2 regions of the Streptomyces sichuanensis genome follow, and region 1 is predicted to be linked to the other one. Evidence: riboswitches for the same ligand, from Rfam matches in the RefSeq annotation. Region 1 holds a riboswitch; the other holds the start of a gene.

Region 1 (9,000 bases):
GCGACTGCGCCCGCAAGCGCCCCGGGGCCCTCACCCAGGCCCAGCGCCAGCGGATCTCCATCGCCCGTGCCCTGGCCGCCGAGCCGACCGTCGTCTTCGCCGACGAGCCGACCGCACCGCTGCACACGACCGACCGGGCCCAGGTGCTGCGCACGCTGACCACGGCCGCCCGGTCGCACCACATCACGGTCGTCCTGGCCACCCTCGACGAGGAGAGCGCCGCCCTCGCCGACCGCACGGTCACCCTCGTGGACGGCCGCCGGGGCGGGGCGATCCCGTCCCCCGACGCGTCCGAAGGGGAGGGCAGGGCCGCGTGCTCAGTCTCCGCCTAGCGCGCGGCGCGCACCCGCTCGTCCACCTGCGCCGGCTGCTGGTGGCGGGCGCGGCGTCCGGAGTCGGCTTCCTGCTGCTGTGCGCACTGGGCCACGGCGTGGCGCACCCCGGGGCGGCCGGGGAGTCGCTCGTACGGCTGCTGTGGTGCGCGGTGCCGCTGGCGGCGGTCGTGTACTTCGCGGTCGCCGTCGCCCGCAACGACCCCTCCACCCGCCCCCGCGACGGCATGGACGCGGTCGGGTTCGGGCCGGTGCGGCTGTCGGTCCTCGCGGCGACGTCGACGGCCGTCTCGTGCGGGCTGGGCAGCGTCGTCGCCCTGCTGGCCTATCTCGAACTCCGCGGAGACCTGGGCGGCACCCCGCTGAGCGGCACCGCGGCCGGCCTGCTGGACGGGCACGCCGCCCTGCCGTGGGCGGGGGCGCTGACCCTCCTCGGGCTGCTGCCCGTACTGGCGGCCGGCGCGTGCGTCGTCGTGCTGCGCCCGCGCAGGCAGCGCTCCTCGGGTGCGACCGCGCCCGCCCCGGACGCCGGCTCCGCCGACGCCCCCGCGCCCGCGGTGCCGCACGCGCCCCGGCCGGGCTACGCGGGCCTGCCCTGGGGCGTCGCGATCGTCTCCTGCGGGCTGGCCCTGGAGGCGTACGTCGGTCACGCACCGGCGCCCGCCCCGGACCACCTGCTGGCCCTGCCCGGCCAGGAGGGCGGCGCCTCCCCCGGCCTCCTGGCCGGCTGGCTGCTCGCCTCCTTCGGTCTGGTGCTGGCCGGTCCCGGGCTCATCCACGGGTGCGGCGCGCTGCTGGCGGCCGGGCGGCCCGGGGCCGTGCGGCTGCTGGCCGGGCGGATACTGCAGGACGCCGCGGTGCGCCTCGGCCGGCCGCTGGGGGTGCTGTGCGCGGTCGCCGCGGGCGCGCTGGCGGCCCTGGAGCTGTACGGCCCGGCGGGGGCGCACACCGGCCCCCGCCCGTTCGGGCCGCTGACCGGGCTCGGCGCGGCGGTCGTGATGGCCTGTGTGACGGCCACGGTGATCACCGCCGCCCTCGACACCCGGGTGTCCCGGGCCGGGACCAACGACGCCCTGGCGCGGCTGGGCGTTCCGGCCTCCGTGATGCGCGGGGCGGTGGCGGTGCGCACCGGCGCGCTGCTGGCCGTGCTCGCCCCGCTGACCTGGCTGATCGCCGAGCTCACCACCCTGCCGCTCACCCGTTCTTGACCAGTTCTTGACCCAAGGCAACTCCGGCGCCGAAAAGTACGTCTGCTTCAAAAGGCAGGACTACGTCCGCTGCATCAGCACGACGGACTATCAGGCGAACGGAGCTATTGGTGATCATCGGCCTTGTCACGGCTGTCGCGGCCTCGGCGTGTTACGGCACAGGATCGGTCCTCCAGGCCGTGGGGTCGCGCAAGTCGGCCCAGCGGGAGGCCGCCAGGGGTGCGTCCGCCGCGGGCACCACCCAGCACGGCGGCCCCAGCCTGTCGTCCACCGCGAAGGCGGCGGTGACCTGGGAGTTCATGGTCGGCACCGTCCTGGACTTCGTGGGCTTCGCGCTCGGCGCGCTGGCCGCCCGGATGCTGCCGCTCTTCCTCTCCCAGACGGTGATCAGCGCCAACCTCATCGTCACCGCCCTGCTGAGCGTCAAGCTGCTCGGCATCCGGCTGAACCGCAAGGAGTGGATGTCGATCGGCGTGGTCTGCGCGGCGCTGGTGCTGCTGGCGACCGCCGCGGGCCACGAGGGCAGCGGCGAGGCCGCCCGGTCCACGCACTGGTGGCTGCTGGCCATCACCGTCGTGCTGATGGGCGGCGGCTGGATAGCCGTCCACTTCCTCGGCTCGAAGGCCGCGATCCTGGCCGGTCTGCTCTCCGGCCTCGGCTTCGGCGCCATCGGTGTGGGCGTGCGCATCCTCGACGGCATCGACCCGTTCGACCTGCCCACGATGCTCGCGGACCCGGCGTTCTACGCCATCTTCATCGCCGGCGGCGTCGGCATGTACCTGCACACCGTGGCCCTGCAGATCGGCTCCGTCAACGGCGCCACCGCCGCGCTCGTCGTCGGTGAGACGGTGCTGCCCGGCATCATCGGCGTGGTCTGGCTGGGCGACACCTCCCGGGCGGGCTTCGCGTGGATGGCCGTCCTCGGCTTCCTGCTGGCCGTCGCCGGTGCGGTGGCCGTGGCCTGGTTCGGCGAACCGGACGCCCACTCGGCCGCCCCGGCGGGCGACGTGAAGGAGCCGGAGCCGACGGCCGTCAGCTGAGCGGACACCGGACGGGCCGGCCATCCGGCCCGTCCCATGGCACCTCCCGGCCGTCGCGGTGGCTCAGGGGAGGACGACCACCTCGTCGGGCGCGAACCCGACGCCCACGTCGGCGCCGACCTCCGGCGCCTCACGCAATCCGCACGCCGCCTCCAGCTCCGGCCCGCTCCCGGGCCGCAACCGCACCACCACGTGGTCCCCGCGGAACGTCCGGGCCGTGACCGTGCACGCCAGCCCCTCGCCCGCCGTCAGCCGCACCCCGGCGGGCCGGACGAGCAGACGCCCGTCCCCCTGCCGCGACCCGGCGGGCACCGGCAGCACGCCCCAGGGCGTCTGCGCGCGCTCGCCGCGCACCGTCGCCTCGACCACGTTGTCGAAGCCGAGGAAGCGCGCCACGAACTCCGACGCGGGCCGCCGCCACACCTCCAGCGGGGTCCCGGCCTGGGCGATGTGCCCGTCGCGCATCACCACCACCCGGTCGGCGAGCGCGAACGCCTCGCCCTGGTCGTGGGTGACCGCCAGCACCGTCGTCCCCAGCCGGCCGAAGAGCGAGCGCAGCTCCACCACGAGCCGTTCGCGCAGGCTCCGGTCCAGCTGCCCCAGCGGCTCGTCGAGCATCAGCAGCCGCGGCTCGGGGGCCAGCGCCCGCGCCAGGGCGACGCGCTGCTGCTCGCCGCCCGACAGGGCCCCGACCGGCCGGCGCTGCGCGCCCGGCAGGCCCACCAGCTCCAGCAGCTCGGCGACCCGGCGGGCCGACTCCGCGCGCCCGGTCCCGCGCATGCGCAGTCCGAAGGCGACGTTTCCGGCCACGTCCCGCTGCGGGAAGAGCTGGTGGTCCTGGAACATCAGGCCCACCCCGCGGCGGTGCGTGGGCACCGCGCTCTGGTCCTTGCCTGCCAGGAGCACCCGTCCGGCGTCCGCCCGCTGAAGGCCGGCCACGACGCGCAGCAGCGTGGACTTGCCGCTGCCGCTGGGCCCGAGGACGCACACGGTCTCGTGCTCGGCGACGGCGAGGTCGACGGCGTCCAGCACCGGGCGCTCGCCGAAGCGGACGGTCACCTCTTCGAGGCGCAGCATCTAGAACTCTCCCGTACGGTCGGTGCGCAAGCGCTCCAGCACCAGCAGCGCCGCCGCGCACACCAGCATCAGGATCGTGCTGAGGGCCATCGCCTGCCCGTAGGTGAGCGCCCCGGGGCGGCCCAGCAGCCGGGCCACGGCCACCGGCAGGGTGGGACTGTCGGGCCGGGCGATGAAGACGGTCGCCCCGAACTCGCCCAGGGACACGGCGAACGCGAAGCCCGCCGCGACCGCGAGCGCCCGCCCGACCAGGGGCAGGTCCACCTCGCGCCACGCCCGCAGCGGCGAGGCGCCGAGGACGGCGGCCGCCTCGCGCAGCCGGACGTCCACCGCGCGCAGCACCGGCAGCATGGTGCGGACGACGAACGGCACGCCCACCAGCGCCTGCGCCAGCGGCACCAGGATCCACGAGGTGCGCAGGTCCAGCGGCGGCTCGTCGAGGGCGATGAGGAAGCCGAAGCCGACGGTGACGGCCGAGGTGCCCAGCGGCAGCATCAGCAGCGCGTCGAAGCCCCGGACGAGCCGGCCCTCCCGGTGGGTCAGGGCCGCCGCGGCCAGGCCGCCGACTACCACCGCGACGGCGGTGGCGGCGAGTGCGTACGCCAGGGAATTGCCGATGGCCTCCAGGGGGGCGACGACGAACGTGCCGCCGTTGTCGCCGGCCGAGGCGAGGGCCCGGTAGAAGGTCAGGCCGTACCCGTCGGGGCCGTCGAAGGAGCGCAGGACGAGCACCACGAGGGGGACGAGCACGAGGAGGGTGACGACGGCCAGGACGGACGCCAGCAGGGCCCACTGGGCCGCGCCCTGCGGGCGGCGGGCGGTGCGCGCGGCGTCGACGAGCCTCAGCGTCGCCTCGCGGCGCCGGACCGTCCAGGCGTGCACGCCCAGCAGCGCGGCCACGGCCGCGAACTGCACGAGGGTGAGGACGGCGGCCGTGGGCAGGTCGAGGAGCTGCGCGGTCTGCTGGTAGATCTCCACCTCCAGTGTGGCGTAGCGCGGCCCGCCGAGGATCTGGACGACGCCGAAGGAGGTGAAGGTGAACAGGAAGACCATCAGGGCCGCGGCGGCCACGGCCGGCCCCAGGGCGGGCAGGGTCACCCGCCGCCAGGCGGCCAGGCGGCCGGCGCCCAGGACGCGGGCGGCCTCCTCCTGCCGGGGGTCGAGCTGGGCCCACAGCCCGCCGACGGTCCGCACGACCACGGCGTAGTTGAAGAAGACGTGGGCGAGGAGGATCGCCCAGACCGTGGTGTCCAGCCGCACGCCCCACAGCTCGTCGAGCAGCCCGCCGCGGCCCAGCAGCGCCAGGAACGCCGAGCCGACGACGACCGTCGGCAGGACGAACGGGACGGTGACCAGAGCCCGCAGCAGCTGCTTGCCGGGGAAGTCGAAGCGCGCGAAGACGTACGCGCCGGGGAGCGCGAGCAGGAGCGTGAGCGCGGTGGAGGCGGCGGCCTGCCAGGTGGTGAACCACAGGACGTGGCCGATGCGGGGATCGGTGACGACCTCGCCGACGCGGGCGAACTGCCAGCTGCCGCCGTCCTTCAGGCCGCGCGAGACGATCGAGGCGACGGGGTAGGCGAAGAAGACGCCGAAGAAGGCGAGCGGCACGGCCATCAGGCCGAGCCGCGTCGCCGTCCGCCGCCGCCCACCCGGGCGGACGGCGGCGCGCGGTGGCGTGGCAGGGCCTACTTCAGGACGAGCGAGGACCATTCCTTGACCCACTGGTCGCGGTTCTTGGCGATCTTCTCGGGGGCGAGCGTCGCGGGCTTGTCGATCTGCGCGCCGTACTTGGTGAAGACCTCGGGCAGCTTGGCGTCCTGGCTGACGGGCTTGACGAACATCTGCAGCGGCATGTCCTCCTGGAAGGTTTCGCCCAGCATGAAGTCGATCAGGGCCTTGCCGCCCTCGGTGTTCTTGGCGCCCTTCAGCAGGCCCGCGAACTCGGTCTGCCGGAAGCACGTGCCGGTCGCCACGCCCGTCGGGCCCTCCTGCGGCTCCGGCTTCACGCCGAGCACCTCGGCGGGCGGGCTGGAGGCGTAGGAGACGACGAGGGGCCGGTCGCCCTTGGCCTTCCTGCCCGCGGCGGAACCGGAGAAGCGGTCGTTGTACGCCTGCTCCCAGCCGTCGACGACCTCGACGCCATTGTCCTTGAGCTTCTTCCAGTAGTCCTTCCACCCGTCGTCGCCGTACTGGGCGACGGTGGCGAGCTGGAAGGCCAGCCCCGGGGAGGACGTCGCGGCGTTCTCGGTGACCAGGAGGTTCTTGTACTCCGGCTTGACCAGGTCGTCGAAGGACTGCGGCGGGGTCAGCTTGTGGTCGGCGAAGTAGGCACGGTCGTAGTTGACGCAGATCTCGCCGGTGTCGACGGGCGTCACGCGGTGCTCGCCGGCGTCGGCCTGGAACTCCCGCGGCACCCGGTCCAGGCCCTTGGCCTCGTACGGGGCGAAGAGGTCCTTGTCGAGTGCCCGGGAGAGCAGGGTGTTGTCGACGCCGAAGAAGACGTCGCCCTGCGGGTGGCTCTTGGAGAGGATCGCCTGGTTGACGGCCCGGCCGGCGTCACCGCTCTTGAGGACCTTGACCGTGTAGCCGGTCTTCTCGGTGAACTCCTTGAGCACGGCCTCCGAGGCGACGAAGGAGTCGTGGGAGACGAGGGTGACGGTCTTGCCACCGGACTCCCCCGAGCCCTTGTCGTCGGAGCTGCCGCAGGCGGCCAGGGCGGGCACGCCCAGCGCAAGGGCGGCGGTCGCGCCCAGGGCACGCCGAAGGATGGTGTTCATGGTGGTGCTGACTCCCTACGCCGGTACTAACCGGATCAGGTCCGAGGGTCTGCGGGCCGTGCCGCACTCTCAGCGCTCGCTGCGCTCCCCTGTCGGATTGTTCATTTGTGCGAAGTGATGCAGGTGGACAGTATCAGCGCTCGGTGGCGGCCAGCTGGCCGCAGGCCCCGTCGATCTCCTGGCCTCGCGTGTCACGGACGGTGACCGGCACGCCGTGCGCGGCGATCGCCGCGACGAAGGCCCGCTCGTCCTCCGGCCGGGAGGCCGTCCACTTCGAGCCGGGGGTGGGGTTGAGCGGGATGAGGTTGACGTGCACCCGCTTGCCCTTGAGCAGCCGGCCGAGCAGGTCACCGCGCCACGCCTGGTCGTTGATGTCGCGGATCAGGGCGTACTCGATGGAGATCCGGCGGCCGGACTTCTCCGCGTACTCCCAGGCGGCGTCCAGGACCTCGCGGACCTTCCAGCGGGTGTTGACCGGCACGAGGGTGTCGCGCAGCTCGTCGTCCGGCGCGTGCAGCGACACGGCGAGGCGGCACTTGAAGCCCTCGTCGGCGAAGCGGTGCATCGCCGGGACGAGGCCGACGGTGGAGACGGTGATGCCGCGCTGCGACAGGCCCAGGCCGTCGGGCTCGGGGTCGGTGAGGCGGCGGATGGCGCCGACGACGCGCTTGTAGTTGGCCAGCGGCTCGCCCATGCCCATGAAGACGATGTTGGACAGCCGGGCGGGGCCGCCCGGCACCTCGCCGTCGCGCAGGGCGCGCATGCCGTCGACGATCTGGTGGACGATCTCGGCCGTGGACAGGTTGCGGTCCAGGCCCGCCTGGCCGGTGGCGCAGAACGGGCAGTTCATGCCGCAGCCGGCCTGGGAGCTGATGCACATGGTGACCCGGTCGGGGTAGCGCATCAGGACCGACTCGACGAGCTTGCCGTCGTGCAGGCGCCAGAGGGTCTTGCGGGTGGTGTCGTCGTCGCACGAGATGTGCCGCACGACACTCATCAGCTCCGGCAGCAGTTCGCCCGCGAGCTTCTCGCGGGCGGCGGCCGGGATGTCCGTCCAGGTGGCCGGGTCGTGCGCGTACCGGGCGAAGTAGTGCTGGGACAGCTGCTTCGCGCGGAACGGCTTCTCGCCGATCGCGGCGACCGCCTCGCGACGCTCGGCGGGGCTGAGGTCGGCGAGGTGCCGCGGGGGCAGCTTGGCACCGCGGGGGGCGACGAACGTCAGTTCTCCAGGCGCGGGGGCCATGAGCGGAAACTCCTCATTGCGACGAGAGCGGATGATCTCCGCTGTCGCGGAGCCAGCGGCAGGACGATGCCGGAACCCGGAGATCTCACACGGGGCACCCCCGCGGGCGCGGGGCCGGAAAAGGGCCCGCCGCGCAGCGACGAGCCCTTCCAGGGTACCTGGCACGGATCCAGGCCGAATCGATCTAGGCGGAGCCCACGAACGCGACCATCAGCAGCCACACCACCGGAGCGGTCGGCAGCAGCGAGTCCAGCCGGTCCATGATCCCGCCGTGGCCGGGGAGCAGGGCGCCCATGTCCTTGATGCCCAGGTCCCGCTTGATCATGGATTCGCCGAGGTCGCCCAGGGTGGCGCTGACGGCGACCGCGAGGCCCAGCAGCAGACCCTGCCACCACACGCCGTCGTCGATCAGGTACTGCATGCACAGGGCGCCCGCCACCATCGCGAACGCCACCGCGCCGAGCAGGCCCTCGCGCGTCTTGCCGGGGCTGATGCGCGGGGCGAGCTTGTGCTTGCCGAAGCGCCAGCCGACCGCGTAGGCGCCGGTGTCGCTGACGACCGTCAGGACGAGGAACGTCAGCACCCGCCAGGCGCCGTCGCCGGCCGCGAGCATCAGCGCCACGAAGGTCGCGAGGAACGGCACGTAGAACGCCGCGAAGATGCCGGCCGTGACGTCCTTGAGGTAGTCGTCCGGCGGCTCCGTCATCCGCCACACGAGCACGGCGAGCGCGGTGAAGGCCATGGCCACCCACGCGCCCTCGGGCCCGTTGACGTAGCCGGCCACCGTCATCGCGGCCCCGCCGATGGCGAGCGGCACCAGCGGGGCCTTGATGGCCTTGCGCTCGGCGAGCCGGGACGTCAGCTCCCACAGCCCGACCACCACGGCGACGACGATCACGCCGAGGAAGACGGGCTTGTAGATGAACAGGGAGGCGAGGATGACGGCCCCGAGGCCCACGCCGACCCCTATCGCGGCCCGCAGATCGCGGCCCGCGCTCTTCTTGGCCTTGGCCCCCTGGGGGGCGGCAGGCTCCTGCGGCCGGATGTCGGGCTCCTGTTCATCGCGGAACAGGGGGCCGCCGATGTGCGCGGCCCCCTGCTCACGGTCGGCTCCGTCGTCCTGGTATCCGCCTGCTCCGGGCACAATGGGCATGGGGCGAGTCTGCGCCGCGGCGCCCCCCTCGTGCAGAGGACCCGCCGGTGGGGGTCCTTCCCAGCCGTGGAGGGGGGAAGGACCCTGGTCGGTGACTCCCCAGCTACCGGCGCGCGGCGGGGCTCCCCAGGATGCGTCGTTCATCAGACCTCAAGCAGCTCGGCTTCCTT
Region 2 (9,000 bases), on a different contig from region 1:
GCGCCGGCACGTCCTCGTGGAGGTGCTGGTAGAGAATCTGCGCGGGGGTCCCGCCGGTGTGCGGCTTGGTGCCGGTGAGCATCTCGTAGAGGACGACGCCGCAGGCGTAGACGTCGGCGCGCGGATCGGCCGTGCCGTGCTCGATCTGCTCCGGGGCCAGGTACGAGACGGTGCCCAGGACGGAACCGGTGCTGGTCGTGGTGTTGGTGTCCACCGCCCGCACCAGGCCGAAGTCGGCGACCTTGACCCGGCCGTCGTCGCCGATCAGGACGTTCTCCGGCTTCATGTCGCGGTGGACCAGCCCCGCCAGGTGCGCGGCGCCCAGCGCGGCCAGGACCGGCTCGACGACGTCGAGCGCCGCCCGCGGCTGCAGCGCCCCGCGCTCGCGCAGCACGTCGCGCAGCGTGCACCCGGCGACGTACTCCATCGCCAGGTAGACGTACCGGCCGTCGGTGCCCTGGTCGAAGACGCTCACCACGTTGGGGTGGTCGAGCCGGGCCACGGACTTGGCCTCGCGGATGAAACGGTCCACGAACGCGCCGTCGGCGGCGAGCGAGGGGTGCATCACCTTCAGGGCCAGCACCCGGTCGAGGCGGGTGTCCATGGCGCGGTAGACCGTGGCCATGCCGCCCACGGCCACCCGCGCCTCGACGCGGTAGCGGCCGTCGAGCAGGTGATCGACGAGGGGGTCCGGCAGGGTCGTATCCACGGCACAGGAGTTTACGAGCCATGACCGGCAGCCCGTACGCGGTGCGCCTCGCTCACCCTTTCTGCAGCCGAACAGTGACAGGAACGGGCGCCGCCGGCGATGGCCCGGCCTGCCGGAGCCGTCAGAAAGCCGGACGTTCCGGGTCCAGCACCGCCCTGCCCTCCACCGGCGACGACGCCTCGGCGAAGTGCCGGCGGGGGATCCGTCCCGCCCGGTGGGCCAGCCGGCCCGCCTCCACCGCGTGCCGCATGGCCTCCGCCATCGTCACCGGCTCCTGGGCGCGCGTGACCGCCGAGGCCAGCATCACGGCCGCGCAGCCCAGCTCCATGGCCAGCGCGGCGTCCGAGGCGGTGCCCGCGCCCGCGTCCAGGATCACCGGGACGCCCGCGCGCTCGGTGATCAGCTGGAAGTTGTGCGGGTTGCGGATGCCGAGGCCGGAGCCGATCGGGGCGCCCAGCGGCATGATCGCCGCACAGCCGACGTCCTCCAGCTTGCGGGCCAGCACCGGATCGTCGTTGGTGTACGGCAGCACCGTGAAGCCGTCGTCCACCAGGATCTCGGCCGCGTCCAGCAGCTCGATGGGGTCGGGCAGCAGGGTGCGCTCGTCGGCGATCACCTCCAGCTTGACCCAGTCCGTGCCGAGCGCCTCGCGGGCCAGCCGGGCGGTGAGCACGGCCTCGCCCGCCGTGAAGCAGCCGGCCGTGTTCGGCAGCACCCGGATGCCGTGCCGGTCCAGGACGGAGAGCACCGAGCCGCGCACGGTGGCGTCGAGGCGGCGCATGGCGACCGTGGTCAGCTCGGTGCCCGAGGCCAGCAGGGCCCGTTCGAGGACGTCGAGGCTGGGGGCGCCGCCCGTCCCCATGATCAGCCGGGAGGTGAAGGGCGTGTCGGCGATGGTGAGCAGATCGTCCGCCATGTCGGTCAGCCCCCCTGCACCGCGGTGAGGACCTCGATCCGGTCGCCGTCCCCGAGCGTGGTGACCTGCCACTGGCCGCGCGGCACGACCGCCTCGTTGACGGCCGCGGCGACGCCGCTGTGCGCGCTGGTGAGCGTGGCGACGAGCCCGTCGAGGGTCGTTCCCGCGGGGACGGCGCGGTGCTCCCCGTTGACGCTGATGGTGTGGAGGGCGACTTCGCTGCCGGTCATGCGGACTGCTCCTGGAGTGCTGTGGTGAAGCGGCGGGGGGAGAAGGGGCGGGCCTCGTCCGGCAGCCGGCCGGTGGCGAGCACCTCGGCCATCACGTCTCCGGTGACGGGGGTGAGCAGCACGCCGTTGCGGTGGTGCCCGGTGGCCGCGAGGAGGCCCGGCACCTCGGTCGGTCCCAGCAGCGGGGCGTTGTCGGGCGAGCCGGGGCGCAGCCCGGCGAGGGTCTCCACCAGCGGCAGCTCGGTGATGCCGGGCACCAGCTCGTGGGCGTCGCGCAGCAGCTCGTAGACCCCGCCCGCCGTCACGGTGGTGTCCCAGCCGAGCTCCTCGGTCGTCGCGCCGACCACCAGCTCGCCGTTCTCCCGCGGCACCAGGTACACCGGCCCGCCGCGCACGACCGCGCGCACGGTCCGGGACAGGAACGGCCGGTGCGAGCGCGGCACGCGCAGCCGCAGGATCTGGCCCTTGACCGGGCGGACCGGCGGCAGCACCTCCTCGGGCAGGCCCGCGAGGCGGCCGCTGAGGCTGCCCGCCGCCAGAACGGTCTGCCCGGCCGCGACGCGGGTGCCGTCCGCGAGCTCCGCTCCGGCGGCCCGGCCCCGGGCGAGCACCGCCCGCGCCGCCTCCGAGCGGTGGAAGACCACCCCGGCCCGCTCACAGGCCGTCAGCAGGGCTTGGGCCAGCCGCCGGGGGTCGGTCTGGTGGTCGCCGTCCACCCGCAGCCCGCCGCGCACGCCCGGCGCCAGCATCGGCTCCAGGCGGCGGCACTCGCGTCCGGTCAGCCACTGTGCGTCCAGACCGGAGCGCTGCTGCAGGGCGTGCAGCTCCCGCAGGTGCGCCCGGTCGTCGGCGTCGAGCGCGACGGCCAGCGTGCCGCAGGCGCGGTAGCCGGTGTCCCGGCCGCTGGCCTCCTCCAGCTCCGCCGTGAACGCCGGGTAGCGCCGCGCCGAGGCCAGATTGAGGGCCAGCAGCGTCTGCTCGCCGTAGTGCAGCTCGGTCACGGCGGCGAGCATCCCGGCCGCCACCCGGGCGGCCCCGCCGCCGGGCGCCGGGTCGGCCACGGCCGTGCGCAGGCCGCGCTGGGCGGCCCGCCAGGCCACGACCAGGCCGATGACGCCCCCGCCGATGACGAGGACGTCGCAAGTGTGCTGCGCAGGAGTGCGATGCGCGTGCATGGGCTTCCAGCCCCTCCCTTCGCCGGCATGACCCGGATCAGGTTCGTACGGTCGGAGGCCGTCCAGCCTCCCTCTCAGCCCGGTGCGTCCGGGCTCCCGCGAGTGCGTGCAACGGCCACCCTAGTACGCGCCGCGGACCGGCCGGAAGGGCGTCCGCACCCGGCGGGCGGCCGGTGCGACACCCGTGCGGCGGGTGTGACGCCCGCCAGTGCAGTGACGCTGTGTCAGAGGTCTCGGCACGCGGTGCTCCGGCGGACGCGGCCCGCCGTCCTAGAGTTGACCGGGTGAGCGAGCAGACGAACACCTCCAGTGGCCGGCGCGTCGTCATCGTCGGCGCCGGCATGGCCGGGGTGCAGACCGCCGTCGCCCTGCGCGAGCAGGGCTGGGACGGCGCGATCTCCCTGCTGGGCGCCGAGCCCCACCAGCCCTACGACCGGCCGCCCCTGTCCAAGGCCGTGCTCCTCGGACGGGCGGAGGGATCCGCCTTCGAGGTGGACTTCGACTCGCTCGGCATCGACCTGCGGCTCGGCGTGGAGGCCACCGGGCTGCGCGCCGCCGAGCACGTCCTCGACACGCAGCAGGGACCCGTCCCGTACGACCTGCTGGTCATCGCCACCGGCGCCGAGCCCCTCGTCCTGCCCGGCAGCGAGGGCCTGCCCGGCGTCCACGTGCTGCGCACCGTGGACGACGCCGAGCGGCTGCGCCCGCTGCTGGCCCAGCAGCGCGACATCGTCGCCGTCGGCGCCGGCTGGATCGGTGCGGAGTTCGCGACCGCCGCCCGGGAGGCCGGCTGCCGGGTGACCGTCGTCGAGGCCGCCGACCGGCCGCTGGCGGGCGCCATGCCGGCCGAGGTCGCCACCCACATGGCGCAGTGGTACGCCCACAGCGGCGCGCAGCTGCTCACCGGCGCGCAGGTGGCCGCCGTGGAGCCCGGCGCGGTGCTCCTGGCCGACGGCAGGCGCCTGCCCGCGGACGCGGTGGTCGTCGGCATCGGCGCCCGTCCGGCCACCGGCTGGCTGGCCGGCTCGGGCATCGAGCTCGCGCCGGACCGTTCCGTCGTCACCGACGACCGGCTGCGCACCTCCCTGCCCGACGTCTACGCGGTCGGCGACTGCTCCTCCTTCCCCTCGGCCCGCTACGGGGAGCGGCTGCTGGTGCACCACTGGGACAACGCCCTGCAGGGCCCGCGGACCGTCGCCGAGAACATCGTCCACGGCCCGGCCGAGGGGCCCGTCTACGACCCGGTGCCGTACTTCTGGTCCGAGCAGTTCGGGCGCTTCGTGCAGTACGCGGGCCACCACGGAGCCGCCGACGAGCTCCTGTGGCGCGGCGACCCCACCGGAGCGGCCTGGACGGTGTGCTGGCTGCGCTCGGGCGTCCTGGTGGCCCTGCTGGCCGTGGGGCGGCCCCGCGACCTGGCCCAGGGGCGCAAGCTCATCGAGAAGGGCGCCGCCATCGACCGGGCCAGGGCCGCGGACGCCTCCGTTCCACTGAAGTCCGCGGCGCTCTGACCCGGGCTCCGGCCCGGCTCCGGCCCGGCTCCGGCCCGGCTCCGCGCGGCCGGTGGGGTGACGTCCGGCGGGGTTCCCGGCCCGGCTCGGGTCAACCCGGCTACCGGCTGTCAGTCCCGGATGGCAGGCTTGTCCCGTGACCGAGATTGACGCAAAGATCGATGCTCTCGTCCCCGCCTGGCTCAACCTCCCCGACATCGCCGAAAAGCTCGACGTGGAGGTGACGCGCGTCCGGCAGCTGGTCAAGGAAGGCCAGCTGATCGCCGTGCGCCGTGGCGAGAACCGAGTGCTCATGGTGCCCGCCGACTTCATCGGCGAGGGCAAGGTGGTCAAGGGCCTGGCCGGGACCTTGACGCTGCTGCGGGACGACGGCTTCAGCGACGAGGAAATGCTGGAGTGGCTCTTCACCCCCGACCCCACCCTGCCCGGCACCCCCGCGCAGGCGCTGCGCGAGAATCGCGGCACGGAGGTAAAGCGCCGCGCCCAGGCGCTCGCCGTCTGACCGAGAGCAAGTGAACCGTCCGGCGTACGGGCCGGGGCAGCCGTCAGGCTCGCCCCGGCCCGTACGCCGCCGACTTTGGGGGAGACACCCGATGTCCGTCACCGCGCGCGAGCGGCTCGCCGACGCCCGGCTGTACCTGTGCACCGACGCGCGCAAGCGCCAGGGCGACCTGCCGGAGTTCCTCGACGACGTCCTCGCCGCCGGCGTGGACGTCGTCCAGCTGCGCGACAAGGGCATGGAGGCGGGGGAGGAGCTGGAGCACCTCGCCGTCTTCGCCGAGGCCGCCCGCCGCCACGGCCGGCTCCTGGCCGTCAACGACCGCGCGGACGTCGCGCACGCCGCCGGCTCCCACGTGCTGCACCTGGGCCAGGGCGACCTGCCGGTGCCCGCCGCCCGCGCCCTCCTCGGCGAGGACGTGCTGATCGGCCGCTCGACGCACGCCGAGGCGGAGGTCGACGCCGCCGTCGCCGAGCCCGGCGTGGACTACTTCTGCACCGGCCCCTGCTGGCCGACCCCCACCAAGCCCGGCCGCCACGCCCCGGGCCTGGACCTGGTGCGCTACGCCGCGTCGCTGGAGCCGGTGCGCCCGTGGTTCGCCATCGGCGGGATCGACGCCGGCAATCTGGACGAGGTGCTGGAGGCCGGCGCGCGCCGCGTCGTGGTGGTCCGTGCCATCACCGAGGCCGACGACCCGGGCGAGGCCGCCGCGCAGCTCGCCCGGCGGGTCCGCGCGTACGCCGGGGCCGGCAGCTAGGACCGGCCCGCGGCTTCTGCCGGGAGGCTGCCGGGGGTCGTGAAGTGTTGCAGGACAGGGCCGTCGTCCGAAGAGTGAGACGGTATGTGAACAGCAGGTGGGTGAAACGGGCATATCGCCGAAGTCGCTTGGGGGGTGCCCGCCCCGCTGGTTAACTTGCCGGTATGGCCCTTGGTACTGCCTCCACCAGGACGGACCACGCTCGCACCGTGCGTGACCTGCTGGCTTCCGGCGAGCGCTCGTACTCCTTCGAGTTCGCGGCCCCGCGGACGCCGAAGGGCGAGCGGACGCTGTGGAACGCCATCCGGCGCATCGAGGCGGTCGGGCCCACCTTCGTCTCCGTGACCTACGGCGCCGGAGGTTCCTCCCGCGAGGGCACCGTCCGGGCGACGGAGCGCATCGCGACCGACACCACTCTCACCCCCGTCGCCCACCTGACCGCGGTGAACCACTCCGTGGCGGAACTGCGCAACGTCATCGGCCAGTACGCCGACGTCGGCATCCGCAACATGCTCGCGCTGCGCGGCGATCCGCCCGGTGACCCGATGGGCGAGTGGGTGCGCCACCCGGACGGCGTGCAGTACGCCGCGGACCTGGTCCGGCTCATCAAGGAGTCGGGTGATTTCTGCGTGGGCGTCGCCGCCTTCCCCGAGATGCACCCCCGGTCCAGCGACTGGGAGACGGACATCGGGTACTTCGTCGACAAATGCCGGGCCGGCGCCGACTTCGCGATCACCCAGATGTTCTTCTACCCCGAGGACTACCTCCGGCTCCGCGATCGCGTAGCGGCAGCAGGGTGTGACACTCCGATCATTCCGGAAATCATGCCGGTCACCAATGTGCGACAAATTGAACGATTCGCACAGCTCAGCAACGCGGCGTTCCCCCCGGACCTGGCGGAGAGGATCCTCGCGGTGAAAGATGACACGGCCGCTGTACGCTCGATCGGAATCGAGTACGCGACGGATCTGTGTGCCCGGTTGATGGCCGAGGAGATTCCCGGGTTGCACTTCATTACCCTGAACCACTCCACGGCCACGTTGGAGATCTACGAGAATCTGGGACTGCACCAGCGGTCCTGACGGCCGGCCGGCGACGGCGGCCGCACGAGAGGGGCGCTAATGGGCTGGACGGTCCTCTACATCGCGTTCGGGGTCGTCGCGCTCTGGCTGCTCGGCGAGGTGCTGCTGCAGTACAAGGCGCGGTTGCGCTGGCGGCTCCTCGCGTTCGTCGGCTTCCTCGGCGTCGTCGCGGGCGTGGTGATCCCGTCCGTGGCCGTCATCGTCGTCGGCGCCATCGCCTTCGCGGTGGGCCAGACCTTCGTCACGCTCTCCTTCCGCCGGGGCTTCTCCCGCGGCTGGGCCCTGCGCCGCACCGACGACGAGGGCGCCGACGCCGGGAAGGCGGGCGCCACGAAGGGCCGGGGCGCCGCGGCCGCGAAGGCGGGCGGCACAACGGGCCGGGCCGACGCCACGTCACGCGCCGGGCGGCGCCGCAGGGGTGGCGACCGCCCCGCGTCCCCCGCACCGGCCCCCGCGGCCGACGTGACGCTCCCGGCCTCCGGGCCCGACGCGGTCCCGGCCGTCCCCGCCGCGGACGGCGGCGTGACCGACCTCATGCCCAACGTGCCCCAGCAGCCGACCGCCGAGCACCCGCCGGCCACCGGCTACGACTCCGCCGGCTACCCGGCGGGCGCCTACGGCACGTACGGCGGCGGCGAGCAGACGGCCGGAACGGCGGGCGCGCCCGCCCAGGGCGGCTACGCCGGCCAGTTCGACTACGGGCAGGACCAGCAGCAGTACGCGTCCTACTCCGACCCGTACATCGGCAACCGCTCCCCGGCCTACGAGCAGTACGACGCCTACGGCCAGCAGCAGCCCTACCCCCAGCAGCAGTACGGCGGCGGGGGCTACACCGCGGGGACCTACGCCTCGCAGGGGTACGACATGGACACCCCGCCGGGCGGCGTGTGGGTGCCGCAGCAGCGGGACGCCAACAACCCCGTCGACCCGGCGAACCCGGCCGAGCAGCAGCCCTACCCGCCGCAGCAGCTCCCCGGCAGCAACGGCTACGACGAACAGCGCTACCGCTACTGACGCCGGGGCCGCCCCGCCACCGGCGGCGGGGCGGTGCCGGGGCTCACTGCGAGCCGCGCCAGTCCGCGCCGTCCACGATCAGACCGGCCACCAGCGCTCCCGACATCCCGGCGTGGGCCAGCCCGCCGCCGGGATGGGCGAAGCCGCCCACGCGGTAGAGCCCGGGCAGGTCCGTGAGATTGCCGGGACGCAGGAACGCCCCCGCACCCCCGGCCAGTACGGGCGCGGGCACCCCGCCCCCCTCGGCGCCGGTCGCCGCCTCCGCATCGGCCGGAGTGCGCACCTCCCGCCACAGCAGCCGTTCCCGCAGGCCCGGTATCGCCGCCTCGGCGGCCTGCACCAGCCGGTCAGCGAACGCACCGGCCGTCCGCTCCTCGCTCCAGTCGACCCGCCCCTGCGGCGCCACCGTGGCCGTGAGCGTCACGGCCTCGTGCCCGTCGTCCGGGCGCGTGGCGGCGTCGTCCGGCCGTAGGACGGTCACCGTCGGCCCGTAGCCGCCGGCCGGCCCCGTGCCGAAGACCGCCGCCAACTCGGCGGCCCGGTCGCCCGCGTGGACCACCGTGCGGTGCACGGTGCCCTCCGGGCGCGCCCCGCCGAGCGCCAGGAAGACGCTGAACCTGCTAGGCGGCACCGGCGCCGCCCCGGCGGCCGGCGGCCCGGCCGCGCCCGGGGCGAGCGCCGCCAGCCGGCCGGGGGAGACCCCGGCCACCACCATGTCCGCCTCGGCCACGCTGCCGTCGGCCAGCCGCACCCCGGCCGCGCGCCCGTCCTTCTCCACCACGCCCACGGCCTCGGCGCCGAAGGAGAACTCCACCCGGCGCGCCACGCACCGCTCGTACAGCGCGTCCGCGAGGCCCCGCAGGCCCCCGCCGACGTACCAGCTGCCGAAGGTCTGCTCCATGTACGGCAGGACCGTCGCGCTCGCGGGGGCGCTGCGCGGGTCGAGGCCGTAGGCCAGGGCGTGGCTCTCCAGCAGGGCCACCAGGCGGGGGTCGCGCAACTCCCGCTCCGCGACCGACGCCAGCGTCACCGGTGCGTTCCGCCGGAACAGCCCGCGCCGGCGCACCGCCGGATACGGATCGCCGCCCAGGGCCTCGGTGCGCTCGG

What was found. A riboswitch is a leader RNA that binds a small molecule or an ion and turns the genes downstream of it on or off. The one in region 1 is predicted to bind thiamine pyrophosphate.
Region 2: linked by a shared signal. The riboswitch ahead of thiO (glycine oxidase ThiO) and the one ahead of LE181_RS14270 (thiamine ABC transporter substrate-binding protein) in region 1 are both predicted to bind thiamine pyrophosphate.

The regions. Positions count from the first base shown of each region.
Region 1 covers NZ_JAIXMK010000038.1:21,882-30,881, forward strand. Annotated here, with positions in the region: gene LE181_RS14245 (ABC transporter ATP-binding protein) at 1-332, shown strand, start outside; gene LE181_RS14250 (hypothetical protein) at 314-1,540, shown strand; gene LE181_RS14255 (DMT family protein) at 1,651-2,580, shown strand; gene LE181_RS14260 (ABC transporter ATP-binding protein) at 2,644-3,657, opposite strand; gene LE181_RS14265 (ABC transporter permease) at 3,658-5,271, opposite strand; gene LE181_RS14270 (thiamine ABC transporter substrate-binding protein) at 5,343-6,434, opposite strand; TPP riboswitch at 6,430-6,535, opposite strand; gene rlmN (dual-specificity RNA methyltransferase RlmN) at 6,568-7,677, opposite strand; gene LE181_RS14280 (phosphatidate cytidylyltransferase) at 7,862-8,974, opposite strand; gene frr (ribosome recycling factor) at 8,974-9,000, opposite strand, start outside.
Region 2 covers NZ_JAIXMK010000147.1:253-9,252, forward strand. Annotated here, with positions in the region: partial or broken gene LE181_RS28555 (protein kinase domain-containing protein) at 1-709, opposite strand, end outside; gene LE181_RS28560 (thiazole synthase) at 831-1,625, opposite strand; gene thiS (sulfur carrier protein ThiS) at 1,631-1,855, opposite strand; gene thiO (glycine oxidase ThiO) at 1,852-3,030, opposite strand; TPP riboswitch at 3,028-3,140, opposite strand; gene LE181_RS28575 (NAD(P)/FAD-dependent oxidoreductase) at 3,315-4,541, shown strand; gene LE181_RS28580 (Rv2175c family DNA-binding protein) at 4,678-5,043, shown strand; gene thiE (thiamine phosphate synthase) at 5,135-5,797, shown strand; gene metF (methylenetetrahydrofolate reductase [NAD(P)H]) at 5,962-6,879, shown strand; gene LE181_RS28595 (DUF1129 domain-containing protein) at 6,919-7,893, shown strand; gene LE181_RS28600 (phytoene desaturase family protein) at 7,937-9,000, opposite strand, start outside.